3 regions of the Thermanaerosceptrum fracticalcis genome follow, and region 1 is predicted to be linked to each of the others. Evidence: riboswitches for the same ligand, from Rfam matches in the RefSeq annotation. Region 1 holds a riboswitch; each other region holds the start of a gene.

Evidence for each region. Region 1 has a riboswitch for lysine ahead of dapA (4-hydroxy-tetrahydrodipicolinate synthase). Riboswitches for the same ligand answer to the same signal wherever they lie in the genome.
Region 2: another riboswitch for lysine. It lies ahead of BR63_RS12865 (diaminopimelate decarboxylase family protein); the one in region 1 lies ahead of dapA (4-hydroxy-tetrahydrodipicolinate synthase).
Region 3: another riboswitch for lysine. It lies ahead of dapB (4-hydroxy-tetrahydrodipicolinate reductase); the one in region 1 lies ahead of dapA (4-hydroxy-tetrahydrodipicolinate synthase).

Annotation. Positions count from the first base shown of each region.
Region 1 is NZ_CP045798.1:2,181,981-2,186,254, reverse strand. It holds gene trhA (PAQR family membrane homeostasis protein TrhA) at 1-288, shown strand, start outside; gene BR63_RS11180 (response regulator) at 849-1,637, shown strand; lysine riboswitch at 1,890-2,073, shown strand; gene dapA (4-hydroxy-tetrahydrodipicolinate synthase) at 2,405-3,286, shown strand; gene BR63_RS11170 (NADH peroxidase) at 3,962-4,274, shown strand, end outside.
Region 2 is NZ_CP045798.1:2,531,875-2,536,148, forward strand. It holds gene BR63_RS12865 (diaminopimelate decarboxylase family protein) at 369-1,622, opposite strand; lysine riboswitch at 1,727-1,905, opposite strand; gene metF (methylenetetrahydrofolate reductase [NAD(P)H]) at 2,193-3,077, shown strand; gene BR63_RS12875 (DUF4392 domain-containing protein) at 3,191-4,090, shown strand; gene BR63_RS12880 (GNAT family N-acetyltransferase) at 4,125-4,274, opposite strand, start outside.
Region 3 is NZ_CP045798.1:941,327-945,600, reverse strand. It holds gene BR63_RS04965 (M16 family metallopeptidase) at 1-687, shown strand, start outside; gene BR63_RS04960 (dUTPase) at 709-1,074, shown strand; gene BR63_RS04955 (hypothetical protein) at 1,157-1,483, shown strand; gene BR63_RS04950 (YlmC/YmxH family sporulation protein) at 1,512-1,787, shown strand; lysine riboswitch at 1,889-2,071, shown strand; gene dapB (4-hydroxy-tetrahydrodipicolinate reductase) at 2,283-3,071, shown strand; gene BR63_RS04940 (aspartate-semialdehyde dehydrogenase) at 3,323-4,274, shown strand, end outside.

The sequences.
Region 1 (4,274 bases):
ATAGGAGGAATCATTCTCAAAGTTGTCAATCTGGAGAAAATGAAATATTTTTCTATCGGCCTATATGTCATTATGGGATGGCTAATTATGATAGCTGTTAAGCCTATGTTAGAGATGATACCTCAAGGATTATTTACCTGGTTATTAACAGGTGGCTTGATGTATACCTTTGGTGTAATCTTTTATTTATGGAAAAGGATACCGTTTAATCATGGGATATGGCATTTGTTTGTTTTGGGTGGGAGTACAGTTCATTACTTAGGATTCTTATTTTATTTAGCTTTGTAATGATGCCTTGGCATTGTTTACCTTGGACGTTATCGGTACCTACTGTGGCTCCTTTTACATTAATTTAAAGCCATTCTTGTTAATAATTTTCATACAAACGTCTAACACCGCAGGGTCGTACAAAATCCCTCTATTTTGTGAAATTTCTTCTAATGCCTTATCTATATCTAGAATCGGTTGAGCCATATAGACTTTGTAATTCCTAGGAATCATAAATTCCTGTGGTATACCACCGGTATTTGTACATAACAGATTCTTTACCATAAGAAGCATAGAATACTAAATAACCGCTAAAAGTAATTATTATTAACATAACAGAATCGAATCATTATTGAAATTGTCTAAACTTGGCAGGAATTCTAAATTAATTGTTGAATCATTATTTGATTGAGATAGTCGATGATAGCGTATTACTCGGAACTATTAGCGTAGGAGTAGCCTGTTTCCCGGAAGACGGGGCTACAGGTGAAAAAACTTCTTAGGGCAGCTGGTGCCGCTATGTACCGGGCCAAGGAAGCTGGCCGGGACCTGTTCTACTTTTTAAGGAGGTAGAAAAGTAAGTGTCAACAGAAAAAAAGGTTTTGATTGTAGAAGATTCCAACATAGTTCGCCTGGAAGTAAAGCGAACCCTGGAACAGTACGGCGTAAAAGTATTGGAATTAGTCAATGCAGAGGACCTCTTTCGTTTCCCAAAACGCTATCAGGAGGTAAACTTGATTATCCTGGATATCACCCTACCAGGGATGGATGGCCTTACTGCCCTGGAAAGGATGCGTTCCGAGCAAGCGTGGGCCTACCTGCCGGTCATTATACTTACAGGTCGTGCAGATCGGGTCACCGTGCAAAGGGCTTTAAAAGCTGGTGCCGTTAACTACATCCGGAAGCCTTTTACCAAAGAAGGTTTACTGGAACGGGTAGAGGGCGTCCTTGGACCCTTGGTTCCCCCTGAGGATAACAGGGAGGCTTGGACCGAGGCCGAATTAGAAGAGCAGGTCCGCAATGAGGTCAAACGGGCCCAGCGTGGCGGTAGCTTACTCTCTTTACTAGAGATTAGGATGCCGGATGAAATGCGGAGCTTACCCCACTTAAAAGAACTTGTCAACCTCCGGAATAAAGTGAAGGAGCAATTGAGAGAAATAGACTCCGTATTCCTTACCAGGAAACGCAATCTGCTGCTGGTTTTACCGCTTACTGGTGCTGAAGGAGCAGCAGTGGTAACAGAAAAATTTCGCAAGTGGTTTACTGAGCAAGGGATCCAGAAAATAGATTTAGCCCTAGTGACTTTTCCAAAAGACGGTGTTAATGAACAAGAACTCCTAAATAATTTGGGAAAAAAACTGTCTGGCTAATGCGAGTACATTACGCTGCATATCTAAAAATTAAGGATCTACCATTAATAAATGCGGCAGTAGTGCTGACTGGGCCTGCCAGTGAGAGGGTGTTGCTCCTGAAGCCGAATTGTATGCGGTCAAGGTATTAAATGCAGCGGGCTCTGGGTATATTTCCGATATTATTGAAGGACTTAATGAGTTTTGATTGACGTGTAATTTTAATTCATGCTATAATGTGCAAAAACCTAATATTTTTTACCTCACTCCCAAGAGTGAGGTAGGGGTCGCGAATCGCCAAGAGTAATCCAGGGAGTGTGGCAACGAGGAACTGGACCAAAGGGGCGTTCGCCGAAGTGTGGAAGACCGGCCAAGGTTTCACGCTGGGACTGCATTGAAGAAGTGCAGGACTGTCATCTGATATGAGCCCGTTATCAGATGGAGCACTATCTCACCAGGGGCAGGGAAGGGGGGTAACCAGAGCGGTTACGCTAAAGGTTAATGCCTTTAGCTTTTTTTGTAGTCATTTCTTAATCTGTAGAAGGTTATTTCAAGTGACTCCCTTTGCACCTTTAACTTTTTTATGCATATACTGCTTCTAGTTGCAGGGTCAGAAGCAGGAAGGGGGTCCTCATCGATGAGTATCTAAGGATAATTCGAATTTATATGAAAGGTTGGGTTAATGCTGGCTAGTTAAGAAAAGGGGCAGCAACAAGGACGGTATAAATTTTTGACGATGACAAAGAGAGAAGTAATTAATGCTATAGAAGGAGAGGAGCTGTTATTTAATGAGTAAATTTCCCCGAATGATTACGGCTATGGTGACACCTTTTAAAGATGATTTAAGCGTGGATTATGAGGGTGCACAAAAGTTAGCTCTGTACCTCATCGAATCGGGTAATGACGGTCTTGTTATTGCAGGAACTACTGGGGAATCTCCTACCTTATCTCTAAAAGAAAAATTAAGTCTCTTTACTGCTGTTAAAGAGGCCGTCGGAAACAAGGGGCAGATTATTGCCGGTACAGGGTCTAATTCCACGGCGGACAGTATTTACCTGACACAGGAGGCCGAGAAAATCGGTGTGGACGGGATTATGGCTGTTGTACCTTATTATAATAAACCTAACCAGGAGGGTATGTACCAGCATTTTAAGGCCATAGCGACTGAAACCTCACTTCCCGTCATGTTATATAATGTCCCCGGAAGAACCGGGACAAATTTATTGCCAGAAACTGTGGCCAGACTTGCAGGCATAGGGAACATTGTAGCCTTGAAAGAAGCTGCGGGGAATCTTGACCAGGTCTCCACCCTAAAGACTCTTCTCCCGGAAGATTTCTTAATTTTTAGCGGAGACGACAGCTTAACTCTTCCCATGTTATCTGTAGGTGCTTATGGTGTGGTAAGCGTAGCAGGCCATCTTATAGGAAATTCCCTTAAAAAAATGATTGATTCATACATGAGCGGTGATGTTCATCAGGCTAGAGTTATTCACCAGCAGCTTTTTCCTCTTTTTAGGGCAATTTTTGTGACGACTAACCCTATTCCTGTGAAGAAAGCTTTATCTCTTTTGGGGTTACCTTCAGGTAAGCTGCGCCTCCCTCTGGTTGAAGCTTCAGCAAAAGAAACGGAAACCATAACAGAAGCTTTAACTAAGCTAAATCTTATTTAATTTATTTCGTTTAGAGAGATGCTCTTGGGGTTTAATGCAATAAGTACGCTGGCGGAAGAATCGAAAGGTCCTACGAAGATCGTTGGAAAGGCCGCTATGATTTAGGATCTATTGCAGGAAAATTCGCAGGTTTTAATCGTTGTCAACATTAACTGTACCTTCCATTAGGAAAGAAATGAGCGCTTCACAAAACCACCTCTCAGGATGGAAGCTGTTGAGGTGGTTTTGTGTGTTTAGGACATTCAAAAAAAGGGAAATGATGTTGGCGACATTGGGGACGGTTCGTGTATAAACTGGATGAATGTATTTACTCTTCGGAAATATGACTCTTTGGAAGATTTGGGAGTTTCTTTGAGTTCATAGCACATATCGATCTCTTGCTCATAGTGATTCATGGTTTACCTCCTGATTTTTTAGATGTTTTGCGTGTTACACTTCTATTGCATCAAAAACAGGAGCGTGGCTTTTGGAATATTTTAAATTTTAAACCAGAAAAGACGGAAGACGTAGTATTGGATGGATCTGGGGTGAGAATATGCGACAACGAGAACCGTCCCCTTTGTCGCAGCACACTAAGGTAATTTCTTATGAAAAACCTCTTGACAATTATAGTAATTGTTACTATTATTAATATATAAACATTAAGAATTTCTTAATATACAAGGAGGAATTACAATGAAAAAATTTATGTGCAGTGTATGTGGTTACGTACATACAGGGGAGTTTGCGCCTGAGAAATGCCCCCAATGCGGTGCTGTAGCTGAGAAATTTACTGAAAAAGCAGAAGGTAGAGATTTAAATTGGGCTGATGAGCATAAAATTGGTGTTGCTAAGGGCTTAGATCCTGAAGTTGTGCAAGCTTTAAAGGACAATTTTACGGGTGAGTGTACAGAAGTTGGAATGTACCTGGCGATGAGCAGACAGGCGGACCGCGAAGGTTATCCCGAAATTGCTGAGGCATATAAAAGAATTGCTTTTGAAGAAGCAG
Region 2 (4,274 bases), 350 kb from region 1:
GAAGTTAGACATTAATACTGTTCGTTGGATTATAAATTTTTCCTTTATTTTTTTTTCGAATTTTTCTGATATAACATGTCATATCTCGACTAAATTTTTATATATTTAAGATTCAGCTCAAACTCTGTTAAAACAACAGCCGTACTCTTCAGCTCTGTATGTATAAAATAACAATATAAAAATCTCCCTGTTATAACAATATCTTTTGCTAACTTGTCAATGACAAATTGTTGTCATAAAACCGTGACAAATATGTAATAGATTTCCTGGGGAAGCTAAACTTCATACCAATCATTCCTTTAATTTTTCAGGATGAAAGTTGGAAGGCCGAAGTCTCCTCCGGCCTGATTTTTTGCTGGATAATTTAATTACAGCCTGGAAAAATCCAGGGTCTGGAAGAGATCTTCCAGGGTCTCCGCCCGACGGATCAATTCTACACTGCCGTCGGGTTTTAGGAGCAGTTCGGCAGAACGCAGTTTGCCGTTGTAATTGAAGCCCATGGCGTGCCCGTGGGCACCGGTATCGTGGATAACCACAATATCCCCGATATCGATCCTGGGCAGAGGGCGGTCAATGGCAAACTTATCGTTATTCTCACAGAGACTGCCGGTGACATCATAGGTATGGTCCAAAGGCCAGTCTTCTTTCCCTACTACGGTGATGTGATGGTAAGCGCCGTACATACCGGGACGCATAAGGTTGGCCATGCAGGCATCCAGCCCTACATAATTCTTGTAAATCTCTTTTTTGTGGAGGACCATAGCCACCAGGTAGCCATAAGGCCCGGTGATCATGCGGCCGCATTCCATGGCCAGTTTCAGGGGGTGCAGGCCGTTGGCCACGATCTTCTCCTCATAGGCCTTCCTAATCCCCCGGCCAATGTACTCCAGGTCTACCACTTCCTGTTCAGGCCGGTAGGGTATACCGATGCCGCCGCCGAAATTTACCAGTTCAATGCGAATATCCAGGGTACGATAAAGTTCGATGATCAGATCAAACATCATATTGGCGGTTTCGATAAAATAGTTGGGATCCAGTTCATTGGAAATCACCATGGTATGGATGCCGAAACGTTTGACACCCTTTTCTTTCATGATTTTATAGGCTTCAAAGATCTGTTTCCGGGTAAGGCCGTATTTGGCTTCTTCGGGATTGCCGATGATTGAGTTCCCACCCTCACGCAGAGGGCCGGGATTATAACGGAAGGAAATGATTTCAGGAATTCCTACATGCTTCTCCAGGTAGTCGATGTGACTGATATCATCGAGGTTGATAATGGCCCCCAGTTCAAAGGCTTTCTGGTATTCCACGGCCGGTGTGTCGTTTGAGGTAAAGACGATATTCTCTCCTACTATGCCTGCCTTTTCGGCCAGGACCAGCTCTGCCAGGGAACTGCAGTCGGCGCCGAAGCCTTCCTCCCGCAAGATCTTCAGGATATAGGGATTAGGGGTAGCTTTCACGGCAAAATATTCTTTAAAGGCGGGGGCCCAGGCAAAGGCTTGAATCAGTCTTCTGGCATTTTCCCTGATGGCTTTTTCATCATAGATATGAAAGGGAGTAGGGTGCTCTTTAATAATCTCTTCCAGCTGTGCTTTGGTAAAAGGCAACTTTTTCTCGGCCACGTAAATTTCCTCCTCTATATTTTTCATCTATATAAACAAAAAAGCAGCTTACGAGCACTTCCCGCAAGCTGCTTCATAAGGCAAAGGTCTGCCCCTGCCCTGCTGTACGAAATAGCGCTCCACCCAAAAAATATTGGGTGACAGTCTTGTGCTTATTCAACACAAGCCCAGCAAAGGTCCCCGGCCTGAAAACCTTCACTTCGGCGGCCATTCCTTTCCGTACCCGTCATCGCCGGCCTGCTCCCGATACGTACTCATAATATGCCGCGCCTCTACCATTAATTTATTCTATTGTGCAACAGAGCTCGAAGTCTGTCAATAGATATATTTTGACGGCATTGAGGTTCAAATATTATGGCAAAATGTGGTGGCTTATATTGACAGCACCTGATAAATATATTACAATTCATCACAATTAAACTGGGGACATTCCTGTCTCCAAGGAACTGCCCGCTCTTCAGCAGGTGTGTCCCCTTTCACCACGTTGGGGACATTCCTGTCTCCAAGGAACTGCCCGCTCTTCAGCAGGTGTGTCCCCTTTCCTATATATAAACTTCCGGAGGTGCCGCCATGTTGATCAAAGATATTTTTGCAACTAAGAAACCTGTGATTTCTTTTGAAATATTTCCTCCCAAAAAAGATAGTCCTATTGAAACCATTTACAACACCATCGAGGGCCTAAAGGATTTAAAACCCGATTTTATCAGTGTTACCTATGGGGCTGGCGGCAGCACAACCAACAGGACAGTAGAGATAGCGTCCCTGATTAAACACAAGTACGGCCTGGAAGCCCTGGCCCACCTCACCTGCATCGCCGCCACCAAACAGGAAATCGAGGGCATCCTTAATAGCCTCAAAGACAATGGTATAGAAAACATCCTGGCACTAAGGGGCGACTTACCCCAGGATCCTGATTTTAAGTTTCCCGACCCTCTCCATTACCAGTACGCCAAAGACCTTATCCTTCACATCCAGAGCCTCGGCAGCTTCTCTGTGGGTGCAGCCTGCTACCCCGAAGGGCACCTGGAGTGTGATGATATCGAAAAAGATTTAAGCTATCTAAAACAAAAGGTAGATACGGGTGTGGACTTCTTAATCACCCAGCTCTTCTTTGATAATGAAATTTTTTATGAATTTTTGGATCATATGGCAAGGGCCCGTATCAACGTACCCGTTACTGCAGGGATTATGCCGGTCCTGAACCGAAAACAGATCGAACGTATCACTTCTCTCTGCAAAGCTTCTTTGACCAAAAAGTTTATCAGGATTATGGAGCGGTATGAGCATAATCCGGAAGCACTAAAAGAGGCGGGTATCGCCTATGCTACGGAGCAGATCATCGACCTGCTCTCCTGGGGTGTGGACGGTATCCACATCTATACCATGAACCGCCCGGAGGTTACCAGGAAAATCGTAGAAAATATGTCGACGATCCGGTCAGTGATCAGTACCTAATTCTCCTAAATTGTGCAACAAGTATACTGTATTATATCAACCCTTTGCCGTGTTCAACCATTATATATAGATAATAACTGTTTGTTGGAAAAAAATACAAGGAGTTGCGGCACTTGCGTAAATCAGACTTCACCAAAATTGAGGAACTTATCTGCCAAGATTTAGGCGGGCGAGGGCTGGGAAAAGCTGCTCTCATTCCCGGAGACCTGGCCAGGGCCGCGGAAAAGCTGATGGACAGTACAACAGTACTTATTGTTACAGGCTTTGGCATAAAAGACACTCTTATAGGAGAAACAGATGGTCCGCTGGGCGCCCTCTCTTTGGCAGGAGCTTTGGAGGAATTGGGTAAAAATGCTGTTCTGATCACAGATCAATACTCCAGTCCCTTATTAGAGGCGGGCTCCACTCTTAAGGGCCTTTCCTCACCCCTTGAAGTCGTCCCTTATGACGGGGCCGAAATTTTCTGTGTAGATTTGATCAATAAATACCGGCCATCCATGATTGTAGCCATCGAGCGCCCCGGACGGGCCCGGGATGGACGCTTTTACTCCATGCGAGGAGAAGATTTAACCTATCTTATACCAAATACCGATCCCCTCTTTACTAAAGCGGCGGAGCTTGGTATTCCTACCGCTGCAGTAGGGGACGGGGGCAATGAACTGGGTATGGGGAAAATAGCCGACATTATTCAAAACTCTGTTTCTAACGGTACCCAGATCTGCGCGGTTACCAGGGCCGATTATGTGCTGGTAACGGGGGTCTCCAACTGGGGAGGCCACGGCCTCACAGCCGCCCTTTCCCTGCTTTCCGGAAAGAACCTTCTCCACGACAGGAAAATGGAAAAGGATTTGTTAGCTGCCCTGGTGAAAGAGGGAGCCATTGACGGCTGCAGCAAAAAGCGGGAGATGACCGTGGACGGGTTAAGCCTGGAAATAAATTTGGCAATCTTGGACGAGCTCCATCAGATAGTAGAAATGGAGTTACTAAAGGAGAAAAAAGCCGTATCCTTCTAAGAGAACAAAAAACGAGAAAAAACGACTGCCACCCTTAAAAGGTTTGCAGCCGTTTTTTTTGGCTTATGCGACAAGGGGGACGGTTCTCTTGTCGCAAAAAGGGATTTTTCCATTCCATCAAAACCCCATAGTGATGGGATTCTTCATCCTCCAGATAATTGGAAACTAAAGCCACAGGCACTCT
Region 3 (4,274 bases), 1.2 Mb from region 1:
AATATCGACCATCAAACTGTGCAAAACAAGATTGCCAGGATTTTTGCAAAAATTAAACCCGCCAAAAAACCGGAGGGGCTGGTTCCGCCGAGAAGTACCCATGCCGATACATCCAACATTTCCAGGGATACGGGACAGGTCCAGATCTGTTTGGGAACGGCCGGTTTACCCCAGGGTGACGAAAGAATATACAGCGTTTATATCTTAAATAATGTATTAGGCGGCGGTTTATCCTCACGCCTGGTACAGTCTATCCGTGAGGAAAGAGGACTGGCCTATTCTGTCTATAGTTATCACTCGGCCTTTTGTGATACGGGACTATTCACCTTTTATGCCGGCACAAGCCCTGCGAAATACGATGAAGTTATCAGGCTGTTAATCAAGGAAGTTTCAGATATTATGGAAAATGGTATCACGGAAAGGGAACTGCGGCGAACCCAAGAACAAATAAAAGGCAACTTATACTTGGGATTAGAAAGTGTGAGCAGCCGTATGACCAGAATCGGCCGTACTGAACTATGCCTCAATAGAATCATTACACCCGAAGAAGTAGTAAAAAGAATATCTGCTGTGACCTTGGAAGACGTAAAATCCATTGCCAACACTTTGTTTAACAATTATCATTTTACCTTAAGTACCATAGGTCCTTTGGAAAAACCGGTAAACTTGCATAATTTTCTCAGGTAAGGCCGGGGAGGAGAAGAGAAGTTGGAAAAGGATAAACTGAAGGCCATTTTTGCACAACAGGCTAACTTTGACCAAAAAGTGATAGAAGGACGTAAGCTTAATTTTGACCTGGAAACATGGTTACAAAAAGAATGTATGGCCATTAATGTAGAAGTTGCAGAACTGCTCAATGAAATCAACTATAAATGGTGGAAAAATCGTAAAGAAATCGACTTAGAGGCAGTAAAAGAGGAACTGGTGGATATTTTACATTTTCTCATCAGCATGTGTATTAAAACGGGCATGACTGCCGACGAACTTTATGCCAGGTATATGGACAAAAATAAAGAAAATCACCGCAGGCAGGACGGAACGTCCACTAAAACCGGATATGAAATGAAGAAGTAAGGATAAACTCCTTACTTCTTTCTTTTTCTATCATTATGAGAGGCTAGTTTGCATAATATTCTAAATAGAGGAGGGGATGTTTATGTTGATTAAGGGGATACTAGCCTTAATTCTCATTGGTCTTGTGGCCTGGGCTGTACGCACAAGAGTGAGGCTTAAAAAGACCCGCGGTGTGGAGAATGTGGAAAGTACGGTAGCCTCACCGGCCTCTATCGCTTTAGGTGAACTGGTGGCCATCGCCGGGGGGATTTATCTGTCACTGGTACTGCTTACCTCTTTCCTAAAACTGTCACTACCGGAAAAAGTGTGTATCTATGATAACCTCTTAATTGATCCATTGGCACTGGCAGCTATTGTTATTGCCATCTTACAACCGCTGTTTTTAAGTTTGCTGCGCAGATTTAGGTAGATCGCTAAACTTGAATGGAGTGAGATTCGTGAACAATGTCAGACTAACTGACCTGATCGGGAAAGATATTGTCAATATCCAAAACGGAGCCAGGCTGGGGACGGTAGCCGATTCCGACTTAGTCATTCACGCGGAAACCGGCAACATTGAATCCATTATTTTACCAAGCAAAGGCGGCCTTTTAAATCTTTGGGATAAAAATAATCTTACCATACCCTGGGAAGCCGTTCGTAAAATCGGTTCTGAGGTTATTATCGTGGAGCTGGATGAATCCCATATGCGTTATAAAAAATATCCCTATTAGAAAAATTTTACCACCACAAAAATTTTACCACCATCATTGACATATTTTACATATTAGTATACAATACACAATAAAATTGAATAAGATACCTCACTCAAAAAGAGTGGGGTAGGGGCGCGGATTGTCAAGAGTAAGCCGGGGAGTGGGGACACTATGAACCGGTGGAAAGGGGCATCCGCCGAAGTGTAGATGACTATCCAGGTCTCTATGCTGGGGTTGCATTGAAGAAATGCAGAACTGTCATCTGGTAAGGGCCCGTTACCAGGTGGAGCACTATCTCACTACGGGCAGAGGAAGGAGGTACTATAGCTTTTTACAGCTAGAGGTAGACCCTTTAGCTGTTTTTTCGTTTTCTCTTCATAAGGGAGGCACACAATATTGCTGTCCGCATATACTGCTGTTAGTTGAGTATCTATTTGATAATTAGGTCCTCATCGATGAGCACCTAATTATTTGCTCAATAAAATAATTTAGAGGAAAGGTAAGGTGGCTTGCATGAGCATGATTAAAGCAGTAGTAGTAGGCGCCTGTGGCAAGATGGGGCAGGAGATTATCAAGGGGATATCTAAAACTGACGATATACAGCTTGTCGGTGCGTGTGATGTGCAAAATGTGGGTAAAGAAATCGGTGAATTAACTGGTTTGAAACCATTGGGGGTCCAAGTTAATGATGATCTTCTGTCCATTATCGAAACAGCACAACCCGATGTCATTATCGACTTTACCCATAAAGAAGCTGCCAAAAAGAATATTACCCTTGCCTTAAAGCAGGGTATTGCTGTTGTGGTGGGGACCACTGGATTTTCTAAAGAAGAAATGAGTGAGATTGACAGCTTGGCTCAAGCCAGCAGTACAGGGGCTTTTTTGGCACCTAATTTCTCCCTGGGTGCTGTCATTATGATGAAATGGGCGAGAGATGCTGCCAGGTATTTCTCCCAGGCTGAAATTATTGAATATCACAATGACAAAAAAGTTGATAGCCCCTCGGGCACAGCCATTGCTACAGCTTGTGCCATGAGATATACCAATTCTCCCATATGCGAAACCGTGCAAATGGATAACTGCAGCCGGGGTGGACAATTTTACGGTGTAAACATTCATAGTGTCCGTTTAAAGAGCCTGGTGGCCCATCAAGAAGTATTATTTGCCGGTATAGGTGAACTCTTGACTATACGTCACGATTCATTTTCGAGAGAGTCCTTTATTCCTGGCATTCTTTTGGCCGTCAGAAAGGTGAAATGCCTGAGGGGGCTGAAAATCGGGCTGGAAAATATCCTGGATTAATTGCTTTTACGCGACGGCTCCTCATCGATGAGAAGTTTAGCAATATCGAATAATTCATATTGTTATTTATAACCATAATATTTATTGATGTTCACGTGGCGTAGACAATTGTCCTTGACGTATACACGAAGGGTGATACAATAGTAGTTAAATATCAAAACCTATATAAGATTTGCCAGGAGCCGGACTTCGGCATACGTCAATCTTTCGGGAAAGCTTCAAAAATACTTAATAAATGGAGGTATGCAAAAATGAAGAAATTGAACATAGCAGTTGTTGGCGCCACCGGTGCTGTAGGTACTGAAATATTAAAAATTTTAGAAACAAGACCTTATATACAACATATAAAATTGTTCGCTACAGAGCGTTCTAAAGGCACAAGAATTCGCTTTCAAGGCAAAGAACATCAGGTTGAAACTATCAACAGCCAGGCTTTTAAGGGAGTGGACGTGGCACTGTTCGCCGGCGGGAAAGCCAGTCAGGAGTACGCCACTGAAGCCCTCCGGCAAGGTGCAGTAGTCATCGACAATAGCAGCACCTACCGTTTACATGATGATGTTCCCCTGGTGATACCTGAAGTAAATCCCCATGCTCTAAATAACCACAAAGGGCTTATTGCCAATCCTAATTGCTCAACGATTATTATGTGCATGGCCCTAAAACCCATCCATAATATCTCACCGATAAAACGCATCATTGTCTCCACTTATCAGGCAGTTTCCGGAGCAGGAAAAGAAGCCATTGATGAATTATATGAACAGATAAATGATTCCTCCAACATTCAGCCCAAAGTATTTCCCCATCAAATCGCTTATAATTTGATCCCTCATATTGATGTCTTCCAGGATAATGGCTTCACCAAAGAGGAAATGAAAATGGTAAAAGAAACCCATAAAATTTTCGATGACAAAAACATTGCCATCACGGCCACAACCGTACGGGTTCCGGTCATTAGAAGCCACTCTGAATCTATTTATATTGAAACAGAGGAAAAAATACCGCTGCCCCTTGTGCGAAAAGTTCTGGCGGATAGTCCAGGTGTCATCCTAATGGATGAACCTGATAAGAACATCTATCCCATGCCCCTTAAGGCTTCAGACCACGATGAAGTATTTGTGGGCCGCCTAAGAGAGGATATCTATAATCCCCGGGGCTTAAACATGTGGGTTGTGGGTGATCAACTGCGCAAAGGGGCAGCCACCA